Regions from separate parts of the Planococcus plakortidis genome, predicted to be linked through region 3. Evidence: predicted binding sites of a transcription regulator. Region 3 holds the regulator's gene; each other region holds the start of a gene.
The links. The regulator Rex, encoded in region 3, represses fermentation and respiration genes when NADH is low (regulators of the CRP and FNR family bind a similar motif). The targets are predictions, from matches to a motif close to TTGTGAAATATTTCACAA.

Region 1: a site for Rex is predicted at 1,848-1,865, ahead of BBI15_RS12750 (AtpZ/AtpI family protein). Genes of this name have one in related genera too.
Region 2: a site for Rex is predicted at 1,724-1,741, ahead of BBI15_RS15605 (cytochrome C oxidase subunit II). Genes of this name have one in related genera too.

What each region holds. Positions count from the first base shown of each region.
Region 1 covers NZ_CP016539.2:2,538,430-2,542,725, reverse strand. The annotation lists gene upp (uracil phosphoribosyltransferase) at 1-228, shown strand, start outside; gene wecB (non-hydrolyzing UDP-N-acetylglucosamine 2-epimerase) at 248-1,366, shown strand; gene BBI15_RS12750 (AtpZ/AtpI family protein) at 2,020-2,241, shown strand; gene BBI15_RS12745 (ATP synthase subunit I) at 2,245-2,616, shown strand; gene atpB (F0F1 ATP synthase subunit A) at 2,645-3,355, shown strand; gene atpE (F0F1 ATP synthase subunit C) at 3,413-3,625, shown strand; gene atpF (F0F1 ATP synthase subunit B) at 3,940-4,296, shown strand, end outside.
Region 2 covers NZ_CP016539.2:3,135,651-3,139,946, forward strand. The annotation lists gene BBI15_RS15595 (b(o/a)3-type cytochrome-c oxidase subunit 1) at 1-1,052, opposite strand, end outside; gene BBI15_RS15600 (cytochrome c oxidase subunit II) at 1,054-1,521, opposite strand; gene BBI15_RS15605 (cytochrome C oxidase subunit II) at 1,540-1,662, opposite strand; gene BBI15_RS15610 (Crp/Fnr family transcriptional regulator) at 2,488-3,183, opposite strand; gene BBI15_RS15615 (universal stress protein) at 3,355-3,819, shown strand; gene BBI15_RS15620 (M14 family zinc carboxypeptidase) at 3,878-4,296, opposite strand, start outside.
Region 3 covers NZ_CP016539.2:565,765-570,060, reverse strand. The annotation lists gene BBI15_RS03025 (CPBP family intramembrane glutamic endopeptidase) at 1-101, shown strand, start outside; gene tatC (twin-arginine translocase subunit TatC) at 519-1,292, opposite strand; gene BBI15_RS03015 (twin-arginine translocase TatA/TatE family subunit) at 1,313-1,522, opposite strand; gene BBI15_RS03010 (redox-sensing transcriptional repressor Rex) at 1,613-2,245, opposite strand; gene BBI15_RS03005 (ABC-F family ATP-binding cassette domain-containing protein) at 2,376-4,296, shown strand, end outside.

The DNA of each region.
Region 1 (4,296 bases), 1.3 Mb from region 3:
GCAACAGGCGGCTCTGCGATTGAGGCTGTCAATTCCTTGAAAAAGCGTGGCGCGACAAAAATCAAGTTCATGTGCATCATCGCAGCTCCGGAAGGCGTGGAAGCTTTGCAAAAAGCGCATCCGGATGTCGATATCTACATCGCGGCACTTGATGAGAAGCTGAACGAAAAAGGTTATATCGTACCTGGCCTCGGCGATGCCGGAGATCGCTTGTTCGGAACAAAATAAGAAAGCGGGTTGATCAGCAGTGACGAAAAAATGGAAAGTGATGACGATTTTCGGTACACGTCCGGAAGCGATTAAAATGGCGCCGCTCGTTCTGGAATTGCAGAAGCATCCAGAGACGATTGAACCGCTTGTGACCGTGACAGCGCAGCATCGGCAAATGCTTGACCAGGTGCTCGAAACATTCGGCATCACGCCAGACTTTGATTTGAACATCATGAAGGACCGCCAAACCTTAAGTGACGTCACCGTACGGGCCATGCAGGGCTTAGATGATGTGATGAAGGAAGCGAAACCGGATATTGTACTGGTCCATGGGGATACGACAACGACATTTGCGGCAAGTTTGGCTGCTTTGTATAACCAAATCTCAATCGGGCACGTAGAAGCCGGGCTCCGGACCCACAATAAGTACTCTCCTTTCCCGGAAGAGATGAACCGCCAATTGACAGGCGTCATGGCGGACATCCACTTTGCGCCGACCGAAAAGTCCGCGCAGAACCTGCGTGATGAAAACAAAAAAGAAGAAACCATCTATATTACGGGCAATACAGCGATCGATGCCTTGCAGACCACGGTGCGTGATAATTACCAACATCCGGTGCTCGATAAAATCGGCAACGACCGCATGATCCTATTGACCGCCCACCGCCGTGAAAACCTCGGCGAACCGATGCGCAATATGTTCCGTGCCATCAAGCGCCTGACCGAAGAGCATGATGACATCCAAGTCGTCTATCCGGTCCATATGAATCCGGCCGTCCGTGAAGTAGCGGATGAAGTGCTCGGGCGCGACCCGCGCATCCATTTGATCGAGCCGCTCGAAGTATTGGATTTCCATAACTTCGCCGCCCAGTCTTACTTCATCCTGACCGATTCAGGCGGGGTGCAGGAAGAAGCGCCGTCTCTCGGAAAGCCTGTCTTGGTATTGCGTGATACGACGGAGCGCCCGGAAGGCATCGATGCCGGAACCTTGAAGCTTGCCGGTACGGACGAAGAAACGATTTACCGCCTCGGCAAGGAATTGCTGACGGATGAAGCTGCCTATGAAGCGATGTCTCAAGCATCGAACCCATACGGCGACGGGAAAGCATCCCAGCGGATCGTGGAAGCTTTGCATAAGTATTTCGGCGAGCTGTAAGGAGGCAAGGGAGGGGAGAGCTCAAAGGACGTCGAGTTCATAGCTTAGCTTCCATTCGGCTGCCTCCGCTTTTCTTGGTGTCTAGCTCCGGCAGCCAGACCCTCGAGGTCACAAGCCACTTTGCTTATGCGGCAAAAGGCGCCGCGTCAGCAAATCGTCTTGTGCTTGTCGGGTCTAAACGGCTGCCTCCGCTTTTCTTGGTGTCTAGCTCGAGCGCCTAGCTCCTCGGGTCATAAGCCGTTCCAGCATTGCGGCAAAGGGCGCCGCATTGCTGATCCGTCTTATGCCTGTCGGAGCTGGACAGGCGCTCTCGCTTTTCTTATTGTCTAGCTCGAGCGGCCTGGCTCTCGGGTCGCAAGTCAACTTCCCTGTGCGGCAAAGGGCGCCGCTTCGGGAATCTGCCTTGCGCCTGTCGAGCCAGATCGGCCGCTCTCGCTTTTCTTGTAACAAATTTGTCAATCGTATGTCGGCGGGTTTTAGCTTGTGAAGTTTTTCACTACATGTAATTGACATGATTTTACCCCTATTGTATGCTTACAAAGGGTCTGCATGAGAGGGTTTTCATACATAATGGATGTGCTATTGAAAGCCGGATGCGACTGCTCTTTTATGGGCGTGAATGTCAAATCATTATGAATTTCGAGGGGTTTATCATGCACCCGAAAAAAAGTCCCTTACAAGCAATGGCGATTTATTCGGCCATTCTCTCGCAACTTGTCGGGTCCGTACTAATCGGGGTCTTTACAGGGATGTGGCTTGATGAGCGCTTCGGAACCGCCCCGCTCTTTTTGATCATCTGCCTGCTCACCGGACTTAGTGCCGGGATCTGGGCGATGCTTCAGACCGTCCGAAAATTCGAATCAGGAGACATGTGAAAAATGGATGGACTTCAAGAGATCTATAAAAGATTGAAGAGGCTGATGTATTTCATCCTCGCCGCGTTCGTTTTAGGGTGGGGAGTCACTCCGTATCCGGAAGTGTTTGCGGGCTTGATCGTCGGATCTCTGTTCGGCATTTATAATATGTGGATCCTGGTCCGGAGAATGGAGAAGTTCGACCGGGCGGTAACGGAAGGCTCGAAAGTCCGTTCTCTTGGAACGGCATTACGGTTCGCATCAGGTGTAGCCGTTGTGGCGATCGCTATTTTGTTCGCCGAACATATACATTTGGTCAGTGCGGTAATCGGGTTGATGATCCCTTATGGTCTCCTTTTAGTGGAGCGGATCGTTTATCACATGAAACACCATTAATGAAAGTGGAAAGAGAGGTGAATTTATCGTGGATCATGGCGCTCCAATGCTCGAGGTGTTCGGAATCTGGTTCAACCTATCGAACGTTATGATGCTGCTTGTAGCCGCTCTTATTGTGTTCCTTATCGCATTCTTCTCAACCCGCAACTTGAAGCTGAAGCCGACAGGCATGCAGAACTTCATGGAATGGGTCATGGACTTTGTGAAAGGAATCATTAAAAGCAACATGGACTGGCGGGATGGCGGACGATTCCATATCCTTGGAATTACGCTGATCATGTTCATCTTCGTTTCGAACATGCTTGGGCTCCCATTTGCTGTTGTCGTCAACGGAGACCTGTGGTGGAAATCACCAACAGCGGATCCAGTCGTGACAATGACATTGGCTGCAACAATCATCATCTTGAGCCATTATTATGGTATTAAGCTGAAAGGCTTGAAAGGCTATAGTTCAGATTTCCTGAAACCGATGCCGTTCTTGTTCCCGCTTAAAATCATTGAGGAATTCGCAAATACGCTGACACTCGGTCTGCGTCTTTACGGTAACATCTACGCTGGTGAGATCTTGCTTACTTTGTTGGCAGGGCTTGCTTCAGCAAGTATCTTCGGATTCGTCGGCGCAATCTTGCCGATGATGGCATGGCAAGGGTTCTCGATCTTTATCGGGGCTATCCAAGCGTTCATTTTCGTTATGTTAACGATGGTTTATTTATCGCATAAAGTCAGCGAAGACCATTGAGTATAAACTGCCTTCGGGCAAAACAAAAAACAATTATCCTGAGGAGGACATTTTAAAATGGGTTTATTAGCAGCAGCAATTGCAGTAGGACTAGCAGCACTAGGTGCAGGTATCGGTAACGGACTTATCGTTTCAAAAACAGTTGAAGGTATCGCTCGCCAGCCAGAAGCACGCGGCGTTCTTCAAACAACAATGTTCATCGGTGTAGCTTTGGTCGAGGCATTGCCGATCATCGCCGTAGTTATCGCGTTCATCGTAATGAACCGTTAATTTCGAAAAGCGAAAGTGCCTGTTCAGCTCTGACAGGCGTAAGGCGAACCAGCGAAGCGGCGTTCTTTGCCGCACAGCTGGGTTGACTTATGTCCCGAAGAGCTAGGCACTGGAGTCTAGACATCGCGAAAAGCGGAAGAACTAGACAAAGCAATTTATTACTGAAAAGCTAAATGGCGAGAATGCTCCGGCATGTTTTTCGCCATTTATGCTTGTATGATGCATTTTGGATTTCGACAGCACATCTAACGATTTAAGCAGTATATATAATAGAAGAAAAAGTATTTTAGGCTCTTGAAGGGAGTGAAACAATCGTGTTTTTTGATCACCTCGTACTCGGTGCAACCGGGGAGTTTTTGAATATTGGAGACATCATCGCAACATTGGTCATCTTTTTGCTCCTAATGGTCCTGTTGAAGAAATTTGCGTGGGGTCCATTGATGGGCGTTATGCAGCAGCGTGAAGATCTGATCGCAAGTGAGATCGAAACTGCTGAAAAAAGCCGTCAGGAATCACAGCAAATGCTTGAGGAGCAGCGCAACCTTTTGAAGGATGCCCGCAACCAAGCGCAGGAAATCGTTGAGAATGCCAAGAAGCAAGGCGAAGTTTCTCGTGAGGAAATCATTACGACAGCGCGTGCTGAATCTGCCCGCATGAAAGAATCGGCAGTG
Region 2 (4,296 bases), 690 kb from region 3:
GCATTGATGATCCCCCCAGCGCCGCCAGGAATGAAGAACGCCATGGCGATGAAAATCGAAGTGAAACGGACATCTCGCCACGGCAGTTTCTTAAACCAGCCAAAGAGGCCGGTACCGCCTTTTTTGCGCCCTGAAATTTCAAAGGTCGCAAACATCGAGAATGCGGTCATGAGCGATGGCACGATGACCATAAAGGTCAAGACCACCTGCAGGAACTTCCAGAAGTTCGAGATGCCTGGCTCCGTCAATTGATGATGGAACCCGACCGGAATCGAGAACAGAATGAACAAGACGAATGCGAGACGTGCCAAGGAATCACTGAACACTTTCACGCCAAGCAGTTTCGGCACGATCGTGTACCAAGCGATGTAGGCTGGAAGCAGCCAAAAATAAACAAGCGGATGGCCGAAATACCAGAACAGCGAACGGCTCAATTCCACATTGATCGTATCCGTCCAGCCGAACGCCCACGGAATGTATTGGAACAACACGGTCGCCACCACGCCGAGACAGGCGATGATCCATAAAATGATTGTCGTAACCGTCATGAAGGCGAACAAAGGGCTCAATTGCCCTTTATGGTTGCGGCGCCACACCATATAATGGCCGACCAACGCAAAACTCGAGATCCACGTACCGACAATGACCAAGGCCAGGCCGACGTAATAAAAGCCGTTCGCTTTCATCGGTGCATAAAAGGTGTATAGAACCGACGCTTCCCCGGCGATAATCATCACTGTGGCCATGACCGTTCCGAGAAGCGTCACCCACAAGCCGATCCATGAAAACAAGCGGACTTTCGGGCCGAAGCTGCCGAGGCTCTTGCTCATGCCGGTGATAAAGAAGGCGAAAATGAAAAAGGTCGTATAAATAAGTGCGAGCAAGACGCCGTGCGCGGTCAGGATCTGGTAATAATCAAGCCAAGCCGGGAGCTGTAAGGCGTCGTTGCGGATAAAGACCTGCAAGACACCCATGAGCGTGCCGATCAAAAAGGCGGTATAGGCGACACCTAGGTGCCATAAAGCGATTTTACGTTCTGGTTGAGCAATCATGTCAGTACACCTCAATTTCCGTAGACATCATATGGTGACCGGTGCCACAGTATTCATTGCACAGAATCAAATACTTGCCCGGTTCTTCAAATGTGTAGGATTTGGTCGTGACCCGTCCCGGAACGACCATCATATTGACTTTCGTATTGTCGATCGTAAAGCTGTGCACCACGTCCGTGCTGGTGACTTTGAAAATGATTTCCTTGCCCGCTGGCACCCGCAAGTCAGGTGCGTTGTAGCCAAAAGCCAGTGCGACAATCGCCACTTGGTAAGTATCCTCGTCCAATTGCGTGACCCCTGGGTTATCGAATGGCGCTGTTTCGTTCACTTTCTCCGGGTCGATGGTGTCCATCCCTCCAGATGGCGTATGGTTTTGTGAAAACGCACTGACCCCGACGACGCTCAAAAAGACAATGAGCGAGACGATGCCGAAACTGAGCCAAATCTTCTCGTATTTATGGAAATGCATGATGAATCTCTCCTTTTTTTATCTCGCTACGTACATCAAATACACGGCAACCCACATGGCAACGATGACGATGCCGACGAAGAATACACTGACGAGTGTTCCCTTCAAATTCACGTCATGATCCGATTGCTTCTTATCCACTTTCTCCACCTCTTCACTCGTTTGCTATTTCCTTTAGCATAGGACCTAAATTTCGGTTTAGCTGTGACATAAATCACACCTGCGCATTTTTATTTTCGGTTGTTCATATTTTTGCCAAAAAAAGAAAGCCTGCGGATGAGCAGGCTTTTGGAAGTTGCTATTGGTTGGAATGAATGGCGGAGATAGCGGGGGTTAGGGTGTGGCATTGTTTCCTGTTCTATTGGAGCATCATGTTGTTAGTCGCCGCCGTGCTCTGGGTTGGCCTCTTGCAGTAAGCCATGAAAAGCACCTGTCTTACTGCTTCGGCTCACCCCTTTACGCTCGGCGGCTTGGAGATTTCGCTGATTCGAGTGTGTTTCATCAGATTTACTTCTATATGCAGTTGCAGGCTAGTGTGGGAATCGCTTCCTTAGATGAAACATCTGGGCCATAGGTGCTTGAGTAGAAATTTTGTTGATGAACATATATGATGCTTGCACGCTCTTTAATGAAAATGACTTAAGCTGAAAAGATGACACATTTCTAATTTTCTATTGAGTGGACAAAAGAAGTTATTTTCTCCTTTAAAACTAGAGACGAAGTGTAAGGGGCCGACTCCGGGAGGAATAGCGAGACAATTGAGACCCTGCAGGAGCGTAGCGACGAAGCGGCTCAATGCGAGCCCTCCGGAAAGCGTGCCCCTGCAACGCAGTCGAAAAGTGGAAGCTTTTCCTTTCACGGCTCTTTTGGTTTCAGTTGCATCCCCCTCTGTACCACACTTTTAAGGAGTAAAAGCTGATATTACCAGAGCATACAAAAAGCCTGCCGTTACGGCAGGCTTTGCAATCAGTCGATTTTACAAAGGTAAATCGGGCATTCTTCGCAATTGATGTCGAATTTCAGTTTGGGGATATTGTATAGAACGATCTTGCCGTCTTGCATGCCGACGGTTCCTTGTTTGCGCAAGTCGCTGAGCATCCGGTTGACCATTTCACGGCTCATGCCGCAGAAATTCGCCAGCTCCTGGTTCGTCAGCACGACATCGATCAATAAGCCGCCGTCCGCTTGGATGCCATAACTGTTGCCGAGGCGGATCAACGTCGAATACAAGGCTCCCTTTTTGCCATGGAGCATCAAATCCCGGAAACGCGTCTGCGTTTTCTGTTGGTCGATGCCCATCCATTTCATGAACGCCATCGCAAGCCCTGGGTCTTTTTCAAGCGATTGTTCCAGCTCTTCCACAGGGATTTTCAAGCAGACAGTGTTCGTCAAGGCCCGGGCATCCAGCAAATATGTGGCTCCTTCTGCGAATACCGTGATCTCGCCGACCATCTGCCCCGTGCCGCAAATCTTCAACGCAAGCTCGCGGCCATCCGGCGTGACTTTTCCGATTTGCACTTTCCCCGAACGGAGGATATAAAGGCCTTTTACCGCCTCCCCTTCGCGGAACAGATAATCGCCTTTCTGATATTCTTTTACTTGATGGCTGATCGTCAAGAGCTTTTCGAGCTCCGCCGCCAATTTATCGAAGCCTGCTTCCATAGGGTCATCCTCCCTTCCCTTGTTCATGCTTTTCTCAAGCGTACCATAGATTTCACAGGATTTGGATGCGTTTTCACAAATCCGCCAAGACGCACAGGGAATTTTCCGAAAAAAGAAGGAAGTCCCGGATGGCGTATCGAAAGGTAAGCAATATAGAAGGAGGAATGGACAATGACTTTGAAATATTCCCGAATTATGGTAGCAGTGGATGGTTCCAAAGAAGCGGAATGGGCTTTCAAGAAAGCCTCAGCTGCAGCTTCCCGGAATAATGCGGAGCTTTACTTGGTGCATGTCATCGATAACCGCTCATTCGGCTCCATTGAAGCGTACGACCGCACGATTGCAGAACGCGCATTGCAAAGCGGTGAAGAACTGCTTGCCCGTTATAAGGAAGAAGCCTCTTCACATGGTGCAACGAATGTCCATACGATGATCGAATACGGTTCGCCGAAAACGGTCATTCCGAAAAAATTGGCGAATGAATTGAAAGTGGATGTCATCGTTTGTGGCGCCACCGGTTTGAATGCAGCGGAACGCCTTATCATGGGCAGCGTTTCCGAACGCATCGTCCGTACAGCCAAATGCGACGTGCTCGTGGTCCGCAGAAACCAGGAAGACATCGACGCAGACGAATAACAAGCCCTACAATAAGAAAAGCCTTTCCCGATCAAAGCGGGAAAGGCTTTTCTTCGTCTTATTCCGTTTCGCGGGTTTGCTGGAATGCCAGCGTATCCCAGAACGATGTATCTTGCGTATCGATTGAGCCATCCGCAATTGCACGCACCGTCGATTCCAATGTCGTCACGGTTTGCTTGATCAAATAGCCATTGCTCTTCTGCCCAAGGACATACGGCTCGTATTCATGGTCAGACATGCCGCGCATTTCGAAGAGCAATGTCGAAATGCCGTATTCCACTGCAATGCCGTTGCGGCTGATGGTTTCAGCGTCGCCGCCGCGATATTTTCCGAGGTGGCCCCAGCCTGTCGAATCGACAGCATTAAAAACGACGGCCCCCAGTTTTTTCGATCCTTCAAGCACTTCAGGGTCGACGTTTGGGGTGGTTGGGTACAGGATCGATCCCGAAACCAACTCACCATCGCGCTCGCTGTTGG
Region 3 (4,296 bases):
CGATCATCGCGCACATCCTGCTGAATGGCTACGTCATGCTCATCCAGCTCAATATGGACAAGATCGAAACCTTCATCAAACAAATGGAAAACCTGCAATAACCCAAAAACCGCCACTCCCTTGTTGGAGTAGCGGTTTTTGCATATCCCTTACGTTAGAACTAGGTTAGCTATGGATATTTGATTGCCAAAATCCAGCAACCATAATCGAGCCGCAAACTCTCTTAAGGTTGGTCTAGTGATATCTCCCGCATAGAAATTCTAGTGAAATGACTTCTCTTCAATCTCAACTCAGAGACGGAGCGTAGGGGGCTGATGCCTGTGGGACCGCGCGGGCTGGCGAGACAAAGGCGGTGCTTTTCCGCTTTGGCTCAACACCCGCCCTATCCCCGGGCAGTTGAAAACGCGACGTCCTGTCGCTTCAACTGCATGACCCGCATCCTGCGGGCCCCAAGCAGCTCCTGCAGCGCAGTCTCCTAATACCAATGCTTTTCATTCCAAACCAAAAACCTCCCGCCATCATTTCGGCGGAAGGTCTTCTGTCTGTTCTTTAATTGCCTGCTGCTGTTCTGCCCGCAGGAATTTGCGATACCCCATGCGTGCGATGATGACACTGAACTCATACAATAAAATCAGCGGCAATGTCACGAGCAGATGGGACACAATGTCCGGTGGCGTAATGAACGCCGCAATCGTGACCAGTACCAAATACGCGTATTTCCGGTATTTCGTCATCATCATCGGCGTCAAAATGCCAAGACGCGTCAAAAACAGCATCAATACCGGCAGCTGGAAGATAAAGCCGAACGGCAAGGTGATCTGGAACAGGAACTGGAAATACTCATTGATCCCGATCGTCTCCTGGATGTCCAGATTTTCCGATATATTGAGCATGAACCCGATGACATACGGGAACAGTACCAAATACGAAAACGCAAGGCCGCCGATAAAAAGCGACAAAGAAAATGGAATGTAGCTGAGCGTCACTTTCCGCTCACGGTCAGAGAGCCCCGGGCTGATGAATGCCCAGAACTGGTACATGATCAATGGAGACGTAATGATCAAAGCCAAGATCATCATGACCTGCATGTAAATTTTGATCGGATCCGTGATTTTGAACGCGTTCAGCGTCAAATTCCGCGCTTCTTCACTGAATTGCAAATAGCGGATCAATGGTTCAGCGAGAAAGAACCCGGCAATGAGCGCGAACAGAAAGAAAACGACTATCAAGGTCAGCCGTTTTCTGAGTTCACCTATATGTTCAACAACTGTCATTTCGTTTTGTTGGTTCATCGGACAAACATCCTATCGTGTTACTTGTGCTCGTCTTTCTTGTCTAAGTCATTTTTAGGGGCTTCGACTTTTTTATCGTCTTCATCATCATCCGCCAACCCTTTAGTAGCGTTTTTGAATTCGCGCAGGGACGAGCCAAATGCCTTGCCTAGTTCCGGCAATTTTTTCGGGCCGAAAACAAGCAATGCCACGATTCCGATGATGATTAAGCTAAGTGGACCTGGAGCCATATCAGACACCTCCTGTAGTATGTTTCTAGTGTACATGAAACACGGCCTTTTGGCTATTTCCAAAGGCCGTTCAAATGTGAAGGTTTTATGTTAATCGTGCTTGATCTGATAGATCAAAGTCTGCAACTCGACCGATAAATCGATCGTCTGGACACGGATATGTTCGGGGACAGAAATGCGCACTGGCGTGAAATTGAGGATGCCTTTGATGTCAGTCTGGGCGAGCCGGTCGGTGACTTCCTGGGCCGAACGCGACGGCACCGTCAAAATGACCACTTCAACACCGTACTGCTTAATCTTCTCTTCAATCAAATCCGGATGGTACGTATCGATCCCGCTGATTTTCTTGCCTTCATGGGGGCTATTCGTATCGAAGGCGAGGATGATTTTCGTGTTATGGTTGCGGTGGAAATTGTATTTTAGAAATGCGCTACCAAGGCTTCCGACACCGATCAAGGCGACATTGGTCGCTTCATCCTGGTCAAGCGTCTTGCGGAAAAACGCCAACAACTCCTGCACATCATAACCATAACCTTTTTTACCGAGCGCACCGAGATGTGAAAAATCTCGTCGAATGGTCGCCGAATCGATTTTCATCGCTTCGCTCAACTCCTGGGAGGAAATACGCTTTTGCCCGGCGTTGGCGAAATTCTGGAGAAACCGGTAGTACAAGGGCAGCCGCTTCGTTGTCGCTTGCGGGATTTTCGCTGATTCGTCAAGCATGTGATCGCTTCCTTCTGAACTGTTGTCAAATCGTATCAATCTTACATGACAGGCCTTGATATGTAAAGGCTTGCGCGATTGCGAAGCGCCCGCCCATCAGCTACACTTAAGAAGAATAGAGGTGACCCTAATGATCGTATTGCAAGTTAATCAAATCCATAAATCATTCGGTGCCGAGGAGATCATCTCAGGCGCCAAACTCGAAGTCCAGCATCGCGACCGGGTTGCACTCGTCGGCCGCAACGGTGCCGGAAAATCCACGTTATTAAAAATCATCGCCGGGGAAATGTCCTACGACAGCGGCGATTTGATCATGCCGAAAGACTTGACCATCGGTTATTTGGAACAACAAACCGACTTGAACTCAGATGCCACCATATGGCAGGAAATGATGAAAATCTTTTCCCATTTCCGGGAGCAGGAAACGAAGCTGCGCCAGCTTGAAGCGGCGATGGCGGACCCGGCTGTCTATAACGACGCAGATCGCAACGCCAAAGTCATGCAGGAATATGACTTGCTGCAAACCAACTTCAAAGATGCGGGCGGTTACCAGTTCGAAGCCGATACGCGCGCTGTCCTTCACGGCATGAAGTTCTATCCGGAAGACTATGAAAAGAAAATCACTTCCCTGTCAGGCGGCCAGAAAACCCGCCTCATGCTGGCAAAGCTCCTTCTTGCCAAACCCCAACTCTTGATTCTCGATGAGCCGACCAACCACTTGGACATCGAAACCTTGAGCTGGCTCGAGAACTACCTGAAAAATTATCCAGGCGCCATTCTCATTGTCTCGCATGACCGCTATTTCCTCGACCAAGTCGTCACGCTCGTCTACGAAGTGTCGCGCAAGAAGGTCCGCAAATTTACCGGCAACTACAGCCGCTACTTAAGCGAGAAAGCGAAGCAATACGAACTCGATCGTAAACAATTCGAGAAAGAGCAAAGCGAAAAAGCCAAGCTCGAAGATTACGTCGCCCGCAACCTGGTCCGCGCCTCCACGACGAAAATGGCGCAAAGCAGGCGCCGCGTGCTCGAGAAGACCGACTGGATGGAAGCACCGGAAGGCGACGAAAAATCAGCGCGTTTCGGCTTCGATATCCAAAAGCAAAGCGGCAACGATGTCTTGAATATCCAGTCTCTGTCCGTCGGCTATGGCGATCATGCGGTATCGAGTAATATCTCGCTTAAGCTCTACCGCACCGATAGCCTCGCACTTGTCGGGCCGAACGGCGTCGGGAAATCGACACTGCTCAAGACCATCATGAAGGAACTGCCCGCACTCGCAGGCCAAATCCATTACGGCACCGGCATCCAGTTCGGCTATTACGACCAGGAACAAGCCAATTTAAAGGGCAATAAGCTCGTCCTCAATGAATTGTGGGACGACTACCCGCATGTGAATGAAAAAGACATACGCGGCATCCTTGGCCGCTTCCTGTTTACTGGGGACGATGTGCTAAAGCCGGTCTCGACTTTATCCGGCGGCGAAAAAGCCCGCGTGGCACTTGCCAAACTCATGATGCAAAAAGCCAATGTCCTGCTGCTGGATGAGCCGACCAACCATTTGGACCTCGACAGCAAAGAGGTTCTCGAGAACGCCTTGATCGACTATCCCGGCACATTGTTATTCGTATCTCATGACCGCTATTTCATGAACCGAATCGCCACAAAAGTGGTGGAATTGTCGGCGCATGGCACTACCGAGTACTTGGGCGATTACGATTACTATGTGGAGAAAAAGCTTGAAGCCGAAGAACTCGCAGCGCTCGATGCACTTGAATCACAAGCGAAACAGCCTGAGTTACAAGCTTCCGCCTCCACTTCGCAAATCGACAAGGAAGCCAAAAAACTAGAACGCCAGCTAGTAAGGAAAAATTCCGAAATCGAACAAACGATGGAATCGCTCGATGAAGAAATCGCGGCAATTGAAGAACAGCTATGCGAACCGGATATTTTCCAGGACCATGAACGCGTCATGCCGTTACAAGTCCGTCTCGAAGAGCTGAAACAATTACACGAAGAAGCTATGGCCGAATGGCTCGAAATACAAGAAC